Linked DNA regions of Acidicapsa ligni. The protein of the gene in region 1 interacts with the protein of each later gene in a pairwise test. Links are inferred from orthologs where the notes say so. Each region holds a gene or a part of one and is shown in the gene's direction. Other genes may lie near its edges.

Region 1 (8,193 bases):
GAAGTTGGCGGAGGCGCGCTGGCCGATGATGGAGCCTACGGCGCTTGATCCGGTGAAGCTGATGGCGCGGACGTCGGGGTGCTCGACGAGCGGTGCTCCGGCCTCGGGACCGAAGCCGCTGACGATGTTGATTACCCCTGCGGGGACGCCTGCGTCGATGAGGGTCTGGACGAGGTTGTAGGTGGAGAGTGGTGTGTCCTCGGCGGGCTTGATGACGCAGGTGTTGCCGGAGACGAGGGCGGGGAAGAGCTTCCACGAGGGGATGGCCATGGGGAAGTTCCAGGGGGCGATCATGCCGACGACGCCGACGGGCATGCGGACGGACATGGCGAATTTGTTGGCGAGTTCGGAGGGCGTGGTCTGGCCGAAGAGGCGTCGGCCTTCGCCGGCGACGTAGTAGGCTTCGTCGATTGCTTCCTGGACGTCGCCACGGGTTTCGGCGAGGACTTTGCCCATTTCGCGGGTCATTTCGCGGGCGAATTGTTCTTTGCGTTCGGCGAGGAGCTGGCCTGCGCGATAGAGGATTTCGGCGCGCTTGGGAGCGGGGACGAGGCGCCAGGTGGCGAAGGCTTTTTTGGCGGCGGCTACGGCGAGGGCGACGTCTTCGGCATTCGATGAAGGGAAGGTGCCCAGGATGTCGGAGTGATCGGCGGGGTTGATGTTCTGGAAGGTCTTACCGCTTACGGAGGGCAGCCATTGGCCGCCGATGAGGTTTTGATATTGCTTGTGTGCCACGGGTGCCTCGCTTTGTTTTCTGAAAAGGCTATTGATAGGCCACATGCGCAGGCAGGGGCCGACCTTTCAGCTTATCGCATAAAGCTTTGTCCATTTATGGACGGGCGTTTTCAATTATGGACAGATGTCGTGGATTCGCGGATGTTTGGGGCGGTGCATTTGCTTGAGAATGTGGAAGTTGCCCGATAAACTGATTGGCAGGTGACGTGCCGTTTGGTGGCAGGGCATTCAGTTTCAGGAGGATTTCAATGCAGACCCTGTTCTACGATTTGAGCTATGCTTTGCGGCAGTTACGGAAGACACCGGGGCTGGCGCTGCTGGCTATTTTGACCCTGGCCCTGGGAGTCGGGGCGAACACGGCGATCTTCACGGTGATTGAAAATGTTCTGCTGCGGCCGTTGCCTTATGCGAATTCAGATCGCCTGCTTTATATCGGGCCTGGGGACAAGACGGGTTTCGCGACTACTTCGTGGTTGAACTACCGCGATATTCGCAATCAGTCGCAGCAGCTTGAGGCGGTGGCGGGCTACTCCGAGGATATTGGGGTGGTTGAAGGGCATGACAGCTCGCAGAGCGTGGTTGCGCCGCGTATCACTACGAATCTGATTGCCATGCTTGGCGCAAAGCCTTTGCTGGGGCGCTCTTTTACCGAGGCTGAGGGACAGGCTGGCGGTCCGCAGGTGGTGATGCTTTCCGAGGGGATCTGGCGGCAGGTTTTTCACGCCGACTCGGGCATCGTTGGGACGGCGATCAAGGTCAGCGGCAAGTCCTACACCGTTATTGGAGTCATGCCGGATTCGTTTCGCTTTCCTGAGCAGGTGGGGCCGGAGATGAGCAAAGGTGTATGGCTGCCGGTGCAGCCCACGGCGGAGATGCTGAAGGATCGGGGCTATCACTTTTTCAATGTCGTGGGTGAGCTGCGTCCGGGGATCAGCACGGCCCAGGAGCAGGGTGAGCTGGATTCGATTGCGGCGCATATTGCGAAGACCGATTCTGGAAATTCTTATGCGTTTCGCGCAACGCTATATCAGGAGGTGTTGACGGGGTCGATGAAGCCTGTGCTCTATGCGTTGTTTGCCGCGCTGGCGCTGGTGCTGTTGATTGCCTGTGCCAATGTGTCGAATCTACTGATTGCGCGGTGCCTGGGGCGTCAGCAGGAGTTTGCGGTGCGGGCGGCTCTGGGGGCCGGGCGGGTGCGGTTGATCCGGCAGTTGCTTTCCGAGGGAATTGTATTGAGCCTCTTCGGCTGCTTTGCCGGAGTCATGCTTGCTCAACTGGCTATGATGCTGGTGCATAAGCTGCCGGAGGGAACGATTCCGCGCGCGGAGTCGATCGGCATTCATTGGACGGTGGTGCTGGTGCTGGCGGCGATCGCGATTCTTACGACTTTGCTGTCTTCGCTGCTGCCTGCATTGCTGGTGGCGCGCTCCAATCCGCAGGCGGCATTGCAGGCTGCTTCACGGGGTATTGGTTCACGCACGGTTAGCGGGAAGTTGAGCGGATGGCTGGTGATGGGCGAGGTTGCCCTTTCGGCGCTGCTGCTTGTTGGAACGGGTTTGCTCTTTCACACGCTATGGAATCTTCAACAGTCGCGGCTTGGTTTCGAGGCGGCGCACATTACGGCTTTCAGCGTTATGCCGGAAAATTCCGCGGGTTTTTCCGGGATGACGGTTTCGGAGGATACGGGAAACGCGCCGCCCTCGGTGGCTACGTTGACGTATCGGCCTGTGCTGGAAGCTGTGCGGAGCGTTCCTGGTGTGGAGAGTGCGGCGCTGGTCACGAGTCCGCCTCTTTCGGGCATGGATATCAATACAAGTTTTGAGGTGGTCGGCGAGGCAAAGGATAAGGCAGATAAAAAAGATGGACGCATCTCTGCTGTCAGCGGCGATTATGCGCGCACGATGGGTACGCCGGTTCTGCGAGGCCGGATGATAGACGACAGCGATGTGGCGACTTCTCCTTTTGTCGTGGTGATCAACGACACGCTTGCAAAGAAGTATTTTGCGGGTAAGGATCCGCTGCAAAAGCAGATCGACCTGGGCGGCAAGAATACGGGGATGATCCGGCCGTACACGGTGGTCGGCGTGCTTGCAGACCAGGTGGATACCAGCGTTGGAGGTGATATTCAACCTTTCATCCTGGTGCCGCAGCAGCAGATTCCAACCACGTCACTCTTTTACCAGGCGCTGTTAGAAACGAAGGTAAATTTTGTAGTGAAGACGCGGGGCCAGATACCGGTTGCGGCGGATATGCGTTCGGTTTTCCATCGGGACGCTCCGGGGTTTGCGGTGGATGGATTTCAGACGATGCAGGAGGCGGTGGAGGGTAACACGTTCAGTCAGCGGCTGGGGCTGTACCTGGTGGGTTCCTTCGCGGGGCTGGCGGTGGCCATGGTGATTGCCGGGTTGTATGGGGTGCTGTCTCAACTGGTGAGTTATCGACGGCGCGAAATCGGGGTTCGCATGGCATTGGGTGCGACGCGGGGAAGTGTAGCTCAGCTTATTCTTCGGCAGGGTTTGATCCTGATTGGGGCGGGACTTGGCATTGGTCTTTTGCTGGCGTTTGCAACGGCGCGCCTGGTAAAGGGATTTTTGTACCAAGTGCAGCCATTGGATGCATGGACTTATGCGGCGGTGGTTCTGACGCTCTGTGTGATTGGAGTATTTGCGTCGCTGCTACCGGCGCGCAGAGCTGCTTCGATTGAGCCTATGGAGGCTCTGCGCATGGAATAGCGTGCGATGAGAAAAAGTGATATCACCACATTCCAAGATGGGTTTTTCGCAGCCCGCACTAGCGGCCTGATGGCCTTACAATTAGGCGTAGAGAGTTTATCCAAGAATGTCATCTAACGGTTATCCATCGCGTACATCGCGTTCGCACGGTTTTCGCTCGCTGTTCAGCATGTTTTCGAGTGATCTGGCGATCGATCTTGGCACAGCTAACACCCTCGTTTTTGCGGCGGGTAAAGGAATCGTGGTCAATGAGCCATCGATTGTCGCCATTAACAAAAATACCGGCGAAGTAGAAGCCGTGGGCAAAGAGGCCAAGGACATGCTCGGCAGGACGCCGGGCAATATCGTGGCTATCAAACCGATGAAAGACGGCGTCATCGCGGACTTCAAAGTCACCGAGAAGATGCTGAATTACTTCATCCAGAAGGCGCACAACCGCAAGATGCTGGTGCATCCGCGAATTGTGATCGGTGTGCCTTCAGAGATTACGCAGGTGGAAAAGCGTGCGGTTGAGGATTCGGCGTACCGCGCCAAGGCCAGCGAAGTCTACCTGGTAGAGCAGGCGATGGTTGCGGCAATCGGTGCGGGATTGCCGATTACCGAGGCTTACGGCAACATGGTGGTCGATATCGGCGGCGGAACCAGTGATATCGCGGTGATTTCGCTTTCGGGCATTGTGTATTCGCGGTCGGTTCGCATGGCCGGGAACCAGATGGACGAGGCGATCACCAACTATCTGAAACGCAAGTACAACCTGCTGATCGGTGAGCGTACGGCGGAGCAGATCAAGATCGAACTGGGGTCGGCTTATGTGCTGGACAAGCCGCTGACGATGGAGATCAAGGGGCGCAACCTGATTGAGGGCGTGCCTAAGACGATCACCATCAACGACAGCGAGATTCGCGAGTCGCTGGCGGAGTGCATTGCGGTGATTATCAATGCGATTCGCGTGGCACTGGAGCGGACGCCACCGGAGCTTTCCGCGGATATTTCAGATCGCGGTATTGTGCTGACGGGCGGCGGTGCGTTGATCAAGAATCTCGACAAGCGCATTCGCGAAGAAACGGGCTTGCCGGTTTCGGTAGCGGATGATCCGCTGGCGTCTGTGGTGCTGGGGACGGGGAAGATGTTGTCCGATTTCCGCCTGCTGCGCAAGATCAAGATCGACTAATCCTGACTGGCTGGGCGGGTGAACGGGCTGTGGCCGGTTCACCCGTTAGCCTGAACGAGCGTGGCCTTATTGAGATAGCCCGTATTCAGATTGATTCGGGTGCTCGATGAGTTTATTTGCTTTTGAAGGCAATCGCTGTAAATCGTGATCTTCTGTTATGCAATTGAGGACAGTTTGTCCTTGGTTCAATCCTCCATTCTTGAGTCATCATGGAATCCTTTTTCAGCCGCTATCGCAACCTGATCGTGCTGCTGGCGGCTCTTCTGCTGCAGGTGATCGGGCTGGCGGTGCAGGTGCGCAAACCTGCTCCGATTGCGGGCAGTGCAATGGCGGCGAATTCGCATGAGAATCGCGATGGGAGCGGTGTGCGCCTGATCCGGCTTTGGGCGTCGGGATTGGTGACTCCGTTTGAGCGGGCGATTCATGGGACGAGCTCGGGCGCGAGTGGGCTTTGGGGAAACTATCTCGACCTGCGCCATACGCGTGAAGAGAATAAACAGTTGCAGGAGACGATCGACCGGCTACGGCTGGAGCAGGCTTCGCTGATCGAGGATGCGCGGCAGGGACAGCGGCTACAGGGATTGCTTGGTTTTAGCCAAAGCTATATTTATCAGACGGTTCCGGCGCAGGTGATTGGGACGAGCGGCAGCCTTGTGTCGCGCGTGATTGTGCTGGATAAGGGCTCGCTGGATGGGCTGAAGCCGGATATGGCGGTGATTACTCCGGATGGGATTGTGGGCAAGGTGCGCGATGTGTTTCAACACTCGGCGCAGGTGCTGTTGATCAACGATCAGACCAGCGGGGCTGGGGTGATTCTGGAGACGACGCGTATTCGGGGAATTCTGCGTGGGAATGCGGCGGGGCAGCCTCAGGTGGTTAATATTCTTGCCGATCAGAGGATTCAGCCGGGCGAGAAGGTGCTGACGGCGGGTGGGGATCAGATTTTTCCGCGCGGTCTTCCGGTGGGCGTAGTGGAGCGAGTGGCGCGCGATCCGGACCGGGGATCATTTATCAATGTGATTATCAAGTCGTCGGCAAATTTGCAGCACCTGGATGAGGTGCTGGTGATTACGGCGCTGGATGCGCACCTGTCTCCGCAGCAGATGGCGGATTTGAAGACCAGCGAAGAGTTGAAGGGTGCGGAAGCGGCGGCGGATGCGGAGAGGAAAAAGGCTGCGCTGGAGATGTCGGAGCGGTTGCCGAGTTTGACTGATCCCAATGCTCCGGTTGATCCGAATGCTGCGAAGCAGGGGGCGAATGGGCAGCCGGATTCGGGTGTTCCTGTGCCTCCGCCAACGCCGAAACCACTGCCTGCTGCGCATGCGGATCGATTTTCGCCGGGGTCTACCGGTGCTGGAGCGCCTGCAACGGGAAGCGGCGATGCTGCGGATGGGGATGAGACGTTGACGAAGCCGGTTACGTCTAAGCCTGTTACGACCAAGCCTGCGACTTCTAAACCTGTCACGCCGAAGCCTGTTACACCGAAGCCGGGAACGCAGGGAGGGGATCAGTAGCGATGCAGGTTCTGACACCCGATTACCGACGCGATCTGGAGACTCGCAGTTATCCCATCTATATTTATGTGCTGGTGCCGCTTGCTGCGCTGGTATTGCAGGCGTGGCTGCCGCGGGTACTTCGGAATTATTCGTACTTCGATTTGCCGTTACTGGTGACGATCTACTTTGCGTTGAACAGGCGTAGTCCGATTCATGGATCGTTGCTTGGGGCTGTGCTGGGTATGGCGCAGGATGGGCTGACGCAGGGAGCTATCGGTATTCATGGGATTGCGAATACGATCTGCGGATTTCTTGCTGCTTCGATAGGGGTTCGCATTGTGGTGGAAAACAATGCGATCCGGATGGTGTTGAATTTTTTGCTGGCATTACTTTCCAGCGCGGTGGTGGTCTTTATTACCAGGGTGCTGCTGGGATTGGGTTTGGAGTGGAACTGGCTGGACCAGGTTCTGAAGGCTGTGGGCAATGCGGTGATTGGGCTGGCGGTGTTTCCGTTGCTGGATCGTACGCAGGCCAGGGATTAGGCGACGCAGTGAATCTGGTGTGAGTCTGTTTGAGTAAGGCTGGGCGAATCTGAATTGGCGCTATGTTTTTATAGACGGGATACGGGCGAATTATGGCTTTCGATAAGATCGATCGCGTGAATCGAGATGAGAAGCTGCAGCCGCTGAAGTTGACGGTGGTGCAGTACGGCATTTTGCTCATGATGCTGGTGCTGGTTGGCGGTTTGTGGCGGTTGCAGGTGTTGGGCGGCGATAACTGGCGGGTGCTGGCGGAGCAGAACCGCATTCGCAAAGTTCCGGTGATGGCGGCTCGGGGCAAATTGCTCGATCGCGAAGGCCGCCTGCTGGTGGATAACTATCCTTCGGTCTCGTGCTTTCTTCTTCGGGAACAGAATCGCAATCTGGATGCCGATCTTCCGTTGATCGCGAAGGGGCTGAATCTCGATCTGGACCAGTTGCGGAATACGCTGCATCGCTTCCGGCTGGCTCCGGGGTATCAGCCGATTCCGATCAAGCAGGATATTTCGCCGGATGAGCAAGCGTTCATTGAGGCGCATCGGAATGAGCTTCCTGAGCTGGAGACGGTGGATGAGGAGCGAAGGCTGTATCCGCGCGATGGCTTTGCGGCGCATTTGATCGGGTATGTCGGCGAGGTGAGCGAGGAGATGCTCAACGATCCGAAATACGCCTATTACGAACCGGGCGATGTGGTGGGCCGAGCTGGCGTAGAGCAGACATACGACGAGTTGCTGCGCGGGCAGGATGGCTCGATGGATGTGGTGGTCGACAGCCACGGGCGTGAGGTTGGACGGCAGGGAATTCAATTGGCTACGCCGGGTCAGGATCTGAAGCTGACGCTCGATATCGATATTCAGCGTGCTGCTGAGCTGGCGCTGGGCACGGCCAATGGTGCGGTGGTGGCGATGGATCCGCGCAATGGCGAGATTCTTGCGCTGGTTTCGCATCCGAGCTACGACCCCAATGCTTTTGCGGTGCGTATTGGGCGGTCGGATTGGAACAAGCTGATTACGGATCCGAATCACCCGCTGATGAACAAGGCTATTCAGGATCAACTTGCCCCGGGGTCTACTTTCAAAATCATCATGTCTGTGGCTGGATTGCAGGAGGGGATTGCGCAGAATCTCAAGGTTAATTGCGCGGGCGGCGGCACATTTTTTGGACACTTCTTCAAATGCGACCATCATCATGGTTTGCTGAGTATCCATGAGGCGATACCGGAATCCTGCGACACGTACTTTTACGATCTGGCCTCGAAGCTGGGGATCGACACGATTGCCAAGTACGCGACTGCGCTGGGAATCGGCTCGAAGACGGGTGTCGATCTGCCGAATGAGATGGCGGGTACGATGCCGTCCACACAGTGGAAGATGAAGAATTATCACGAGAAATGGTATGCGGGCGAGGTCATTTCCGTGGGCATTGGGCAGGGGGCGGTCGCGGTTACGCCGATCCAGTTGGTGCGCGCGCTGAGCGGTATTGCTTCGAATGGACACCTGGTGCGGCCGCATGTGGTGAAT
Region 2 (2,960 bases), 300 kb from region 1 along the record:
GATTGCCGCGGCTGAGGCTACGCTGACTGCAGATGAGCGCGAACTGGGCGTCTGCGTGCTGGATATTGGTGCGCATTCAACTGAGTTGGTGGTGTTTTTTGAAGGGGCTGTGGCACATACGGGGAGCATCCCGTTTGGCGGGCAGCACTTTACGAACGATCTGGCGGTTGTGTTGCAGATGCCGGTGGCGCATGCGGAGCAGCTCAAGTTGCGTCATGGACATGCGGTGGTGACGGCGGTTCCGCAGTTGGATGAGATTGAGATTCGCAATCCGAATCCGACGATGATCCGGCATCGGATGGTGGCTGAGATTCTGGAGCCGCGGGCGCGAGAGCTATTTGACATGGTGCGGCGCAGTTTGCGCGATGGCGGAGTGTTGGGTGCTCTGGGCGCGGGGTGCGTGCTTACGGGCGGTGCATCGACACTGCCAGGGCTGCTGGATGTGACGGAAAGCATTCTGCATGTGCGAGCGCGGATTGGACATCCGGTGCAGTTGTCGAGGATGCCGAGTGAGTTGACGCATCCGGCGTATGCCACGCTTGTTGGGATGCTGCTGTACGCGCATCGCAAGAGGGTTACGAAGACCGCGGAAAACAATAGTCTGCGTGCGAAGTTGCGCGCTATTTTTGCAGCCAGTTTGTAGTATCAGTATTGACAGGGGACGGAGGCAACTTTGATGGAACCAACGATGGATCCAATGGAGCGGGCGGGGATGATTCAGCCTGAGGCGGGCGAGACTGAGGCGATTCGAATTCAGTTTCACGATGAGGTTCCGCATGGAGCGCGCATCAAGGTGATCGGCGTGGGCGGCGGCGGTGGAAACGCTGTGAATCGCATGATTTCTGCCGGGGTTGAAGGTGTTGAGTTTATTACGGCCAACACGGATGTTCAGGCGCTGAAGTTATCGCAGGCTCCGGTGAAGTTGCAGCTTGGGGTGCGGCTGACTTCCGGGCTGGGCGCGGGCGCGAATCCGGATGTGGGCAGGCGTGCGGCATTGGAAGATTCGGACAAGATCATCGAGGCGCTTGAAGGCGCGGACATGGTGTTCGTCACGGCTGGCCTGGGTGGAGGCACGGGTACGGGCGCGGCTCCGGTGATTGCTTCGCTGGCCAGCGAGATGGGGATTTTGACTGTCGCTGTGGTCACACGGCCTTTTGCCTTTGAGGGCAAGCGGCGCTTGCAGCAGGCGGAGCGTGGAATGGCTGAGCTGCTGGAGTCGGTGGACACGATGATCGTGATCCCGAATGAAAAGCTGCTGGCGGTGGCCAAGGATGCCGGGTTCTTTGAGAGCTTCAGGATTGCGGACGATGTGCTGCGGCAGGGCGTGCAGGGCATTTCGGACATTATTACGATTCCGGGTATCATCAATCGCGATTTTGCCGATGTAAAGACCACGATGGCCGGTATGGGGCACGCGGTGATGGGCACGGCGGTTCGTTCGGGTGAGAATCGGGCGATCGAGGCGGCCCAGGCGGCGATGGCTTCTCCAATGCTGGAAGAGGGCGCAATCGACGGGGCGCGCGGGATTTTGATCAACATTACGGGATCGAGTTCGCTGAAGCTTTCTGAGGTGAATGCAGCCTCTTCGCTGATCCAGACATCGGCACATGAGGATGCAAATATTATCTTTGGCGCGGTACTGGACGAGAAGATGGGCGAGGAAGTGAAGATTACCGTGATTGCTACGGGCTTCCGCGACCAGATGCCGGAACGGCGTTCGCGCATGCTGGATGTGGCGTCGACGCCGGTGGTTTCGGTGCCTGTGGTAGCTCCGGATCATTGGATGAAGGAAGCAAATCCGGATGCGTTTCGGGCTCCGCTTCGATTTATGAGTGAGGCTGAGGAATCGATTGAGCCTGCGGCTGGCTCCGAGACGCTTGCTTCGTATGTGCCTCAGGTTCAATCGGTTGCGACCGAAGCGACTCCGATGTACAAGGCCGAACCGGCGATTGCCGAGGTGACTCTGCATGAAGCGGAGATGATTACGGAATTTGTACCGCAGCCGCCTCGATTTGCAGAGCTGGCTGAAGCTCCGGCGTATGCACCGTTGCCACGGGATTATCCGACGGACATGCGGGCTTTTTCAGGAGCCGGTGAAGCGGGCCGAATGCCAAGCGCGGGATCTGCGATCTTTGCCCAGCCGGAAGAGTCGGAGCACCAGGATCTGGATGTGCCTGCGTTTTTGAGACGGGGACAGTTTCAAGACTGATGTTTTCCAACTTGGATCAAGTTGGATTGGAATGAAAAATTGAACTGAAAAGAGGATTGCGCTCGTGATGCTTCCTCTATAAAGTTCGTTTAAGCCTGAAAGTGGGTTTGTTAAGTCCAACAGAACGTGGCGAGAAGTCCGCGCATGTACAGGATTTAATTGTGAAGGTTTGTTAAGCTGGTATTGGCAAAGGAATCAACCCTTCGCAATTTTTAAACAGGCAGTACACCGCCCCCGGCAATGATGAGCACGCATGGAACGCCTGCCGCGGACGAGAATTTGGATTTCAAGGATGTTGTCCCGGATGAAAAAACTTCTCTCGTGCGTTGCCTTTGCGGCCATGGTTTGTGGCGTAGTTCCCGGCTCACTTCGGATGGCGTCCGCAGTGGATGTGCCGAGGAATGTTCATCATGCCCGGACGACTCATGCTCATATTGTTGAGCGTCATGGCGTTCATGGGACATCGGCGCATCGGGTGGCAGGAAGTACTGCGGCGGGACACGCGAAGACGGCACATCTATCGGCACATGCTGGTACTCGGGGAGTTGCGACGGTGGTGGGTACCGGCCGTCGTGGACGCGTGCGCCGGACGACTTTGAGTGTTCGCGGGCATCGCTCATACGAGCGGTTTACTGCCAGTTCGTTTTCCAATACCCAGGGCGATGGCGACATTACGGCAGGGGAAGACCCGACGATTCGCGCGGCTGCGATTGAAGCGCTGGGCAATATGAACGGCACGGCGGTGGTGATC
Region 3 (2,818 bases), 300 kb from region 1 along the record:
GATGGTGTGATTCTGGATATGCCACCGGCTATGATGGCGCAACATCATTACTCGTTTCCAGTGGTGACAGGGATCGATAGCCAGGACTCGCTGGCGGCGCGGCGGACGCGGATGGCTGTCTATCAGCGCTTTGTTGCCGAGATGGATCAGAACAATCAGCACATGTCGCAGCAGGTTTCGGAGATCGATCTTTCCGACCCCGAGGATTTGCGGGCGACGATGCCGGAGCAGGGGACGGATATTCTGGCTCACTTTGGCGAGGACAAGTTTCAGGAGCGGATGCAGACGTATAAGGCGCATATTGCGGAGTGGCGGCAGCGTTATCCGAAATTGATTGGCGTGGATCTGCGGTATAGCGGAAAGGTTCCGCTGGAGATGGCTTCGGATGTTCCTGGTGCGGAGACGGCGACGGATGGCCCGGCTAAGCCAGCTATTCCTGTTCCTGCGGCGGCAAAGATTGCGAAGTTGCCAGTGAATAAGGCTGCCGCCAGCAAGATAACGGAAAACAGGATAACGGAAAATAAGCCGGTCGAAAACAAGAAGGTAAAGGGCTCCACTCCGTCGCAGGTTTTAGCTGTCAGGAGGGCGACCGAGGCAAAGAAGCGGGCAGCAAAGTTGAAGGCTGAACGGCTGAGATTGGCTCGACAGAAGGCGCATGCGGCTAATCAGAAGCCAGCGGCAAGCGGCGCGAAGGGATAGGGGACGTAAGAACGTATGAGTCAGAAACAGGAAAATCTGATTGTCGTCCTTGATGTGGGCAGCGCCTATACGCGGGTGTTGGCGGCGGACCTGAATGAGGGGGCGCTCCGCTATCGTGCGCACTCCGTGGTGGAGTCTGCGGGGATGCGCAAGGGATTGATCGCGGAGCTTGGTCCGGCGGCTCGGGTGGTGAAGTCGGCCAGCGACCAGGCGGAGCGCACGGTTCGCGTGAATATCGATGAGTGCGTAGTGGGTGTCGGTGGTCCGAATGTGATGGGTGTGAACACCACGGCGGGGCTGAATTTTGGCGCGAAGATGCGCGAGATCAGCCGCGACGATGTGAGTGCCGCAGTGGAGCGGGCACGCGGAGTTTCGCTTCCTCCGGATCGCGAAATTTTGCATTTGCTGACGAGGCAGTTTGTGCTGGATGAGCAGCCGGGGATTCATGACCCTGTGGGCATGGTTGGCAGCCGGCTTGAGGTGGATCTGCATATGTCCACGTGCTCGGGGAGCGCGCAACAGAGCATTATTACCTGCGCGAACCGTGCCGGGCTGGAAGTGACAGATACGGTGTTTGAGGCGATTGCCGCGGCTGAGGCTACGCTGACTGCAGATGAGCGCGAACTGGGCGTCTGCGTGCTGGATATTGGTGCGCATTCAACTGAGTTGGTGGTGTTTTTTGAAGGGGCTGTGGCACATACGGGGAGCATCCCGTTTGGCGGGCAGCACTTTACGAACGATCTGGCGGTTGTGTTGCAGATGCCGGTGGCGCATGCGGAGCAGCTCAAGTTGCGTCATGGACATGCGGTGGTGACGGCGGTTCCGCAGTTGGATGAGATTGAGATTCGCAATCCGAATCCGACGATGATCCGGCATCGGATGGTGGCTGAGATTCTGGAGCCGCGGGCGCGAGAGCTATTTGACATGGTGCGGCGCAGTTTGCGCGATGGCGGAGTGTTGGGTGCTCTGGGCGCGGGGTGCGTGCTTACGGGCGGTGCATCGACACTGCCAGGGCTGCTGGATGTGACGGAAAGCATTCTGCATGTGCGAGCGCGGATTGGACATCCGGTGCAGTTGTCGAGGATGCCGAGTGAGTTGACGCATCCGGCGTATGCCACGCTTGTTGGGATGCTGCTGTACGCGCATCGCAAGAGGGTTACGAAGACCGCGGAAAACAATAGTCTGCGTGCGAAGTTGCGCGCTATTTTTGCAGCCAGTTTGTAGTATCAGTATTGACAGGGGACGGAGGCAACTTTGATGGAACCAACGATGGATCCAATGGAGCGGGCGGGGATGATTCAGCCTGAGGCGGGCGAGACTGAGGCGATTCGAATTCAGTTTCACGATGAGGTTCCGCATGGAGCGCGCATCAAGGTGATCGGCGTGGGCGGCGGCGGTGGAAACGCTGTGAATCGCATGATTTCTGCCGGGGTTGAAGGTGTTGAGTTTATTACGGCCAACACGGATGTTCAGGCGCTGAAGTTATCGCAGGCTCCGGTGAAGTTGCAGCTTGGGGTGCGGCTGACTTCCGGGCTGGGCGCGGGCGCGAATCCGGATGTGGGCAGGCGTGCGGCATTGGAAGATTCGGACAAGATCATCGAGGCGCTTGAAGGCGCGGACATGGTGTTCGTCACGGCTGGCCTGGGTGGAGGCACGGGTACGGGCGCGGCTCCGGTGATTGCTTCGCTGGCCAGCGAGATGGGGATTTTGACTGTCGCTGTGGTCACACGGCCTTTTGCCTTTGAGGGCAAGCGGCGCTTGCAGCAGGCGGAGCGTGGAATGGCTGAGCTGCTGGAGTCGGTGGACACGATGATCGTGATCCCGAATGAAAAGCTGCTGGCGGTGGCCAAGGATGCCGGGTTCTTTGAGAGCTTCAGGATTGCGGACGATGTGCTGCGGCAGGGCGTGCAGGGCATTTCGGACATTATTACGATTCCGGGTATCATCAATCGCGATTTTGCCGATGTAAAGACCACGATGGCCGGTATGGGGCACGCGGTGATGGGCACGGCGGTTCGTTCGGGTGAGAATCGGGCGATCGAGGCGGCCCAGGCGGCGATGGCTTCTCCAATGCTGGAAGAGGGCGCAATCGACGGGGCGCGCGGGATTTTGATCAACA

What was found. Proteins that work in one complex are often made in the same cells at the same time.
Region 2: the proteins of OHL19_RS06735 (region 1) and ftsZ interact in binary tests that used the Escherichia coli proteins (3 or more experiments, as listed by UniProt). The link is inferred for Acidicapsa ligni from one-to-one orthologs.
Region 3: the proteins of OHL19_RS06735 (region 1) and ftsA interact in binary tests that used the Escherichia coli proteins (3 or more experiments, as listed by UniProt). The link is inferred for Acidicapsa ligni from one-to-one orthologs.

What each region holds. Positions count from the first base shown.
Region 1 is NZ_JAGSYG010000002.1:67,400-75,592, forward strand. The notes cover bases 2,784-5,605. They hold OHL19_RS06735 (rod shape-determining protein), read left to right. Parts: upstream 2,784-3,573; coding sequence 3,574-4,638; downstream 4,639-5,605. Other genes in these bases: OHL19_RS06730 (ABC transporter permease), read left to right, coding at 2,784-3,467; mreC (rod shape-determining protein MreC), read left to right, coding at 4,848-5,605. Outside these bases: OHL19_RS06725 (aldehyde dehydrogenase family protein), read right to left, coding at 1-735; more of OHL19_RS06730, read left to right, coding at 984-2,783; more of mreC, read left to right, coding at 5,606-6,152; rod shape-determining protein MreD, read left to right, coding at 6,155-6,676; mrdA (penicillin-binding protein 2), read left to right, coding at 6,769-8,193. UniProt on the Escherichia coli protein: Forms membrane-associated dynamic filaments that are essential for cell shape determination. Acts by regulating cell wall synthesis and cell elongation, and thus cell shape.
Region 2 is NZ_JAGSYG010000002.1:373,781-376,740, forward strand. It holds ftsZ (cell division protein FtsZ), read left to right. Parts: upstream 1-712; coding sequence 713-2,209; downstream 2,210-2,960. Other genes in the region: ftsA (cell division protein FtsA), read left to right, coding at 1-643; OHL19_RS07905 (penicillin-binding transpeptidase domain-containing protein), read left to right, coding at 2,514-2,960. UniProt on the Escherichia coli protein: Essential cell division protein that forms a contractile ring structure (Z ring) at the future cell division site. The regulation of the ring assembly controls the timing and the location of cell division.
Region 3 is NZ_JAGSYG010000002.1:372,501-375,318, forward strand. It holds ftsA (cell division protein FtsA), read left to right. Parts: upstream 1-714; coding sequence 715-1,923; downstream 1,924-2,818. Other genes in the region: OHL19_RS07890 (cell division protein FtsQ/DivIB), read left to right, coding at 1-699; ftsZ (cell division protein FtsZ), read left to right, coding at 1,993-2,818. UniProt on the Escherichia coli protein: Essential cell division protein that assists in the assembly of the Z ring. May serve as the principal membrane anchor for the Z ring.